Regions from separate parts of the Micromonospora sp. NPDC047465 genome, predicted to be linked through region 2. Evidence: predicted binding sites of a transcription regulator. Region 2 holds the regulator's gene; the other holds the start of a gene.
The links. Region 2 encodes HrcA, which represses chaperone genes, less so after heat shock. Its sites were predicted from a motif close to GGTTNGCACNCTCNNNNNGAGNGTGCNAACC; they were not measured.

Region 1: groES (co-chaperone GroES) is a predicted target of HrcA. The motif match lies at 1,431-1,461, and genes of this name have one in related genera.

The regions. Positions count from the first base shown of each region.
Region 1 is NZ_JBEYTP010000009.1:49,674-53,080, forward strand. Features, by position in the region: gene ybaK (Cys-tRNA(Pro) deacylase) at 1-110, opposite strand, end outside; gene ABZ793_RS11215 (methyltransferase domain-containing protein) at 161-1,345, opposite strand; gene groES (co-chaperone GroES) at 1,595-1,909, shown strand; gene groL (chaperonin GroEL) at 1,980-3,407, shown strand, end outside.
Region 2 is NZ_JBEYTP010000026.1:61,623-65,029, reverse strand. Features, by position in the region: gene dnaJ (molecular chaperone DnaJ) at 1-997, opposite strand, end outside; gene hrcA (heat-inducible transcriptional repressor HrcA) at 1,071-2,093, opposite strand; gene ABZ793_RS22710 (DUF4870 domain-containing protein) at 2,339-3,001, shown strand; gene hemW (radical SAM family heme chaperone HemW) at 3,127-3,407, opposite strand, start outside.

The DNA.
Region 1 (3,407 bases), on a different contig from region 2:
ACCAGCGCGCCGTAGTTCGGCGCGTCGGGGGAGACGTCGTACGGATGCGTGCTGTGGGCGATCTTCCGCTTCGTCAGCAGCGCGGTCGCCGGAGTGCCCTGTCCCGCCATGACCGTCAAGCTAACCCGGCTCCGGGTGACCCGCGAGCCGATAAGGCCGGCTACCCGACCGGCCGGCAGACCAGCGCCGTCGGCGCCCCGGCGACCCGGGTCAGCACCAGGCTGGCCGCCTCGTCGCCGGCCAGCCGCAGGTCCCGCCGCAACTTCTCCGGCTCCAGCGCGGAGCCGCGCTTGAGGATCTCCACCCGCCCGACCCGGCGGTCCCGCAGCAGCGCCCGCAGCCGCTTGAGCGAGAACGGCAGCACGTCGGTGACCTCCAGGCAGCGGCCGAACGGGGTCGCCGCCGGGGCGTCCGCGTAGAGGTAGGCGATGCTCGGGTCGGCCAGCGTCGCGTCGAGGGCGCCGGCCAGCTCCGCGACCAGGTGCGCGCGGACCACCGCCGGGTCCGGGTCGTACAGGAAGCGGCGGACCGGCCCGACCGGCGCCTCGGCGTCGCCGGAGCCGGTCAGCGCGTGCGCGGCGGCACCGCGCAGCAGGGTGGCCCGGCGGGGGACCTCGGCGAGCCGGCCGCACCACAGCGCCGCCTCGACCAGGTCGCCGTCCGCGCTCACCCACTCCGCCTCGGCGCCCGCGGGGATCAGCGCGTGGTCGATCCCGGGCGCCACCTTCACCACCGTGTACGGCACCCGCGCGGCCAGGCCGACGACGAAGTCCCAGGGCGGGGAGTAGGCGTTCGGGTCGAAGACCCGTCGCCCGGTGCCCGCCTTCCGCCGCGCCGGGTCGCAGAACACCCCGTCGACCCGGCTGACGTCGAACGCCGTGGCGTCGCCGCACTCCACCGTGAACAGCTCGGCCAGCCCGGCCGCCTCCGCGTTGGCGGCGGCCATCGCGGCGGTCACCGGGTCGGCCTCCACCCCGTACACGCGGATGCCGGCCCGCGCGGCGGCGAGCGCGTCCGCGCCGAGGCCGCACCCGAGGTCGGCCAGGGTGCGTACGCCGGCGGCGCGCAGCCGGCGCGCGCGCCGCGCCGCGACGGCGCCGCGGGTGGCCTGCTCCAGCCCGGCCCGGGTCAGGAACATCCCCGCCGCCGCCGGCCCGAACTTGCCGACCGCCCGGCGGCGCAGCTCGGCCTGGGTGAGCGCGGCCGCCGCCAGCGCGGGCGGCATCCCGGCGGAACGGAGCGCGGCCGCCGCGGCCAGCGGGTCGCCGCCGGCCACCCGCGCGGCCGCGTCGAGCGCGGCCGACCCCTCGGGCGTACGCAGGGCGGCGAGCTGGTCGAGGTCCACGCGGTCATTCTGGCCGCCCGGCCCGACGCGCCGGCCGGCGGGTTGGCACTCTCCTTGACGGAGTGCTAGCCGAGGAATAACCTGCGATTAGCACTCTCACCCCGAGGGTGCCAGCTTCCGGGCCGTCAGGCCTGGGCGCTGAACGCCAGGCGGACCGGCACCCGCGACGACGGCCCCGCCCGGTGGCATGTGGCAGATTGACGCTGGTCGGCTCGCCGGCCGGTAACGAAACCAGTACCCCAGGAGGGTATGCCCGTGACTACCGCGACCAAGGTTGCGATCAAGCCGCTCGAGGACCGGATCCTGGTCCAGGCGAACGAGGCTGAGACCACCACGGCGTCGGGCATCGTGATCCCCGACACCGCCAAGGAGAAGCCGCAGGAGGGCACCGTCCTCGCTGTCGGCCCGGGCCGCGTCGACGACAAGGGCAACCGGATCCCGGTTGACGTCAAGGTCGGCGACACCGTCATCTACTCGAAGTACGGCGGCACCGAGGTCAAGTACGCCGGCGAGGAGTACCTGGTGCTCTCCGCCCGCGACGTCCTCGCGGTCATCGAGAAGTAAGCAACCGATCAGTGTCGTTGCCCCGGTCCGGCTCGCCGGGCCGGGGCAACGTCGCTTCGAAGGGACATTCATGGCGAAGATCCTGAGCTTCTCGGACGACGCCCGGCACCTGCTCGAGCACGGTGTCAACGCCCTCGCGGACGCGGTCAAGGTGACCCTCGGCCCGCGCGGGCGCAACGTCGTCCTGGACAAGAAATTCGGTGCGCCCACGATCACCAACGACGGCGTGACCATCGCCAAGGAGATCGAGCTCACCAACCCGTACGAGAACCTCGGCGCGCAGCTGGTCAAGGAGGTGGCGACCAAGACCAACGACGTCGCCGGCGACGGGACCACCACCGCCACCGTGCTGGCCCAGGCGATGGTCCGCGAGGGCCTGCGCAACGTGGCGGCCGGAGCCAACCCGACCGGCCTCAAGCGGGGCATCGACGCGGCGGCCGCCAAGGTCTCCGAGGCGCTGCTCGGCCGCGCGGTCGAGGTCGCCGACAAGAAGTCGATCGCGCACGTCGCGACCATCTCCGCGCAGGACGCCACCATCGGCGAGCTGATCGCCGAGGCGATGGAGAGGGTCGGCCGCGACGGTGTCATCACCGTCGAGGAGGGCTCCGCGCTCACCACCGAGCTGGACGTCACCGAGGGCCTCCAGTTCGACAAGGGCTTCATCTCGCCGAACTTCGTCACCGACGTGGAGGGGCAGGAGTCGGTCCTGGAGGACCCGTACATCCTGATCACCACCCAGAAGATCTCGGCGATCGAGGAGCTGCTGCCGCTGCTGGAGAAGGTCCTCCAGAACAGCAAGCCGCTGCTGATCATCGCCGAGGACGTCGAGGGCCAGGCGCTGTCCACCCTGGTGGTCAACTCGATCCGCAAGACCCTCAAGGTCTGCGCGGTCAAGGCCCCGGGCTTCGGCGACCGCCGCAAGGCGATGCTTCAGGACATGGCGATCCTCACCGGCGCCGAGCTGGTCGCCCCGGAACTGGGCTACAAGCTCGACCAGGTGGGCCTGGAGGTGCTCGGCAGCGCCCGGCGCGTGGTGGTCGACAAGGAGAACACCACGATCGTCGACGGCGGCGGCCAGGCGAGCGAGGTCGCGGACCGGGTGGCCCAGATCCGCAAGGAGATCGAGGCCTCCGACTCCGACTGGGACCGGGAGAAGCTCGCCGAGCGGCTGGCCAAGCTGTCCGGCGGCATCGCGGTCATCAAGGTCGGTGCCGCGACCGAGGTCGAGATGAAGGAGCGCAAGCACCGCATCGAGGACGCGATCGCCGCGACCAAGGCCGCGGTCGAGGAGGGTACCGTCCCGGGCGGCGGCGCCGCCCTGGCGCAGATCCTGCCGGCGCTGGACGACGACCTCGGCTTCACCGGTGACGAGAAGGTCGGCGTCTCGATCGTGCGCAAGGCGCTGGTCGAGCCGCTGCGCTGGATCGCCCAGAACGCCGGCCACGACGGCTACGTCGTGGTGCAGAAGGTCGTCGGCAAGGAGTGGGGCCACGGCCTC
Region 2 (3,407 bases):
GGTGGACGTAGAGGTCGCCCCGGCCGGTGCCGCGCAGGTGCGGCACGCCCCGGGCGCGCAGCCGCAGCGTGCTGCCCGGCTGGGTGCCGGCCTTGACGTCGACCGTCTCCTCGCTGTCCAGCGTCTTGATGGTCAGCCGGGTGCCGAGGGCGGCGGCGGTCATCGGCACGGTGACCCGGCAGTGCAGGTCGTCGCCCTTGCGGGAGTAGACGTCGTGCGGCCGCTCGTGGATCTCGACGTAGAGGTCGCCGGCGGTGCCGCCGCCCGGGCCGACCTCGCCCTGCTGGGCCAGCCGGATGCGCATGCCGTCCTCGACCCCGGCGGGGATCTTGACGGTCAGCGAACGCCGGGTGCGGACACGGCCGTCGCCGGCGCACGTCGGGCAGGGGTGCGGGATGGTGGTGCCGTAGCCCTGGCAGACGGTGCAGGGGCGCGCGGAGACCACCTGACCGAGGAAGGTGCGCTGCACCGACTGCACCTCGCCACGGCCGCCGCACGCCTCGCAGGTGGCGAGATGGGTGCCGGCCGCGGTGCCGGCGCCGGAGCAGGTGGTGCAGAGCACGGCGGTGTCGACGGTGATCGGCGCCTCGACGCCGAACGCGGTCTCGTTCAGGTCCAGCTCCAGCCGCAGGATCGCGTCGGCGCCCGGCCGGGTCCGCGGTCGCGGGCCCCGCGACCCGCCGGCCGCGCCGCCGAAGAACGCGTCCATGATGTCCTGGAAGCCGACGAACGGGCCGGCGCCGCCGGGACCGCCCGGGCCTCCCGCGCCCCCGCCGCCCGGGGCGAGCGGGTCGCCGCCCAGGTCGACGATCTGCCGTTTCCGGTCGTCCGAGAGGACCTCGTACGCGGCGTTGATGTCCTTGAACTTCTCCTGTGCCTCCGGGTCCGGATTGACGTCCGGGTGGAACTGCCGCGCCAGCTTCCGGTAGGCGCGCTTGATCTCGTCGTCGGAGGCTTCCCGGCTCACCCCGAGAATGCCGTAGTAGTCCCTGGCCACTGCGTTCCGTGTCCTCATGTTCGTCTCGCGTTGCGCCGGTCGTCGGCCGGAGCCGGCCGTCGGCCCTGACTGGTCAGTTCTGGGCCAGCAGCTCGCCCACGTAGCGTGCCACGGCCCTCACCGTGGCGATGGTGCCGGGGTAGTCCATCCGGGTCGGCCCGAGCACGCCGAGCCCACCCACGATCGTCGCGCCCGGCCCGTAGCCGGTGCTGACCACCGAGGCGGCGCGCAGGTTGTCGATCTCGTTCTCGTCGCCGATCAGCACCCGGGTCGTGCTCGGCTCCGCCTCGCCGATGAGCTTGAGCAGCACGACCTCCTCCTCCAGCGCCTCCAGGATGGGGCGCAGCGAGCCCTGGAAGTCGAGCAGGCCGCCGCGGGTGAGATTGGCCGTGCCGGCCAGCGCGATCCGCTCCTCGTGCCGCTCGACCAGCGTCTCCAGCAGCACGGTGGAGAGGGTGGTCATGGCCGGCCGCAGGTGCGGCACCGACTCGTCGACCAGCGCCTGCACCAGCGGCGGGGTCTCGGACAGCCGGGTGCCGACCAGCTTCTCGTTGACCAGCCGGCGCAGGTCCGTGACGTCGTCGGCGGGGATCGGCCCGGGCAGCTCGACCAGCCGCTGCTCGACCCGGCCGGTGTCGGCGATCATGACCAGCATCAGCCGGGTCGTGGAGATCGGCACCAGCTCCAGGTGGCGGACGGAGGAGCGGGCCAGGCTCGGGTACTGCACCACGGCGACCTGCCGGGTCAGCTGCGCCAGCAGCCGTACGGTGCGGTGCACCACGTCGTCGAGGTCGACCGCGCCGACCAGGAAACGCTCGATCGCGCGGCGCTCGGCCGGGCTGAGCGGCTTGACCTTGGACAGCCGGTCCACGAAGAGCCGGTAGCCGCGGTCGGTGGGCACCCGGCCGGCGCTGGTGTGCGGCTGGCGGATGTAGCCCTCCTCCTCCAGCACGGCCATGTCGTTGCGGACGGTCGCCGGGGAGACCCCGAGCTGGTGCCGCTCGACCAGCGACTTGCTGCCGACGGGCTCCTGCGTGGCGACGTAGTCCTCGACGATCGCGCGCAGCACGGCGAGCTTGCGGTCGTCGAGACCCATCGTTCCCCACCTCCTGTCGCACGTCGGACCCCCCGCGCCCCGAGGGGCGGGCGGGTTGCTGGCACTCGCTACGGACGAGTGCCAGTCTACGTCGGCGCGCCCGCCGACGCGATGATCAACCTGGGACGGCGATCCGACCGGCGCCACACGGCCCGCGGAGGCGGCGGCGCCAGAGCCGATCATCCGGACATCCCGGTCGGAGTCGCTCTGGTGCGGCCTTGCCCGCGGCCCCTACCGTGACGTCCATGACTGAACCACCTCGCCCTCCCAGAGCGGGGGACCCCGGCGACCGGCCGGACCCGGCCGCTCCGTCGGGGGTTCCCGGGCCGGCCGGCTCCGACGAACCCACCGCACCACTGTCCGGGGCACCGGGCCCGGGCGGCTATCCCCCGCCCGGTGGCTATCCGCCGCCCACCGGTGACCAACCGCCGTCGGGCGGCTACCCTCCGCCGGGTGGCTACCCGCCGCCCGGGGGCTATCCCCCGCCGGGCGGCTACCCCCCGCCGGGGGTCGGCTATCCGACCGGCGGCGGCTACGGCGCGCCCACCGGCGGCTACGCCAACAACGAGGACAAGAACTGGGCCCTGATCGCCCACTTCGGCGGCGCGGTCGGGGTGATCGTCGGCGGCGGCCTGCTCGGCTGGGTCGCGCCGCTCATCGCGCTGATGGCCCGGGGGCAACAGTCGCCGACCGTCCGGGCGCACGCCGTCGCGGCGCTGAACTTCCAGATCACCTGGGCGATCGTGGGCGTGCTGAGCTGGGTGCTCACCCTGATCACCTGCGGGATCCTGTTCTTCGTCCCGATGCTCGTCTGGCTGGTGCCGCTGATCTTCGGGATCGTCGCCGGGGTCAAGGCCAACGAGGGCGTGCTCTACCGCTACCCGATGGCCTACAGCTTCACCAGGTGAGCCGGGCCGGCCGCTCCCCCGGCCGGACCGGCCACGCGCCGCCACACGGCGTGGGCCTTCCCGACCGCGCCGCCACATGGCGGGGCCTCCCCGCCCGCGCCGCCGCACGGCGGGGCCTCCGCGCCTCAGGGCAGCAGGTCGCGGACGACCGCGTCGGCGAGCAACCGCCCCCGCAGGGTCAGCACCGCCCGGCCCGCCGCGTGGTCGGGGCCGGCCAGCAGTCCGTCGGCGAGCGCCCGCTCGGCGCCGGCCCGGCCGGCGTCGTCGAGGGCGTCCAGCGGCAGCCCGGAGGCGAGCCGCAGCCGGAGCATGACGTCCTCCATGTGCGCCTCGTCGGCGGTGAGCACCTCCCGGGCCAGGCCGGGCGACTCGCCGCCGGCCAGCCGCTTCGCGTACGTCGTGGGAT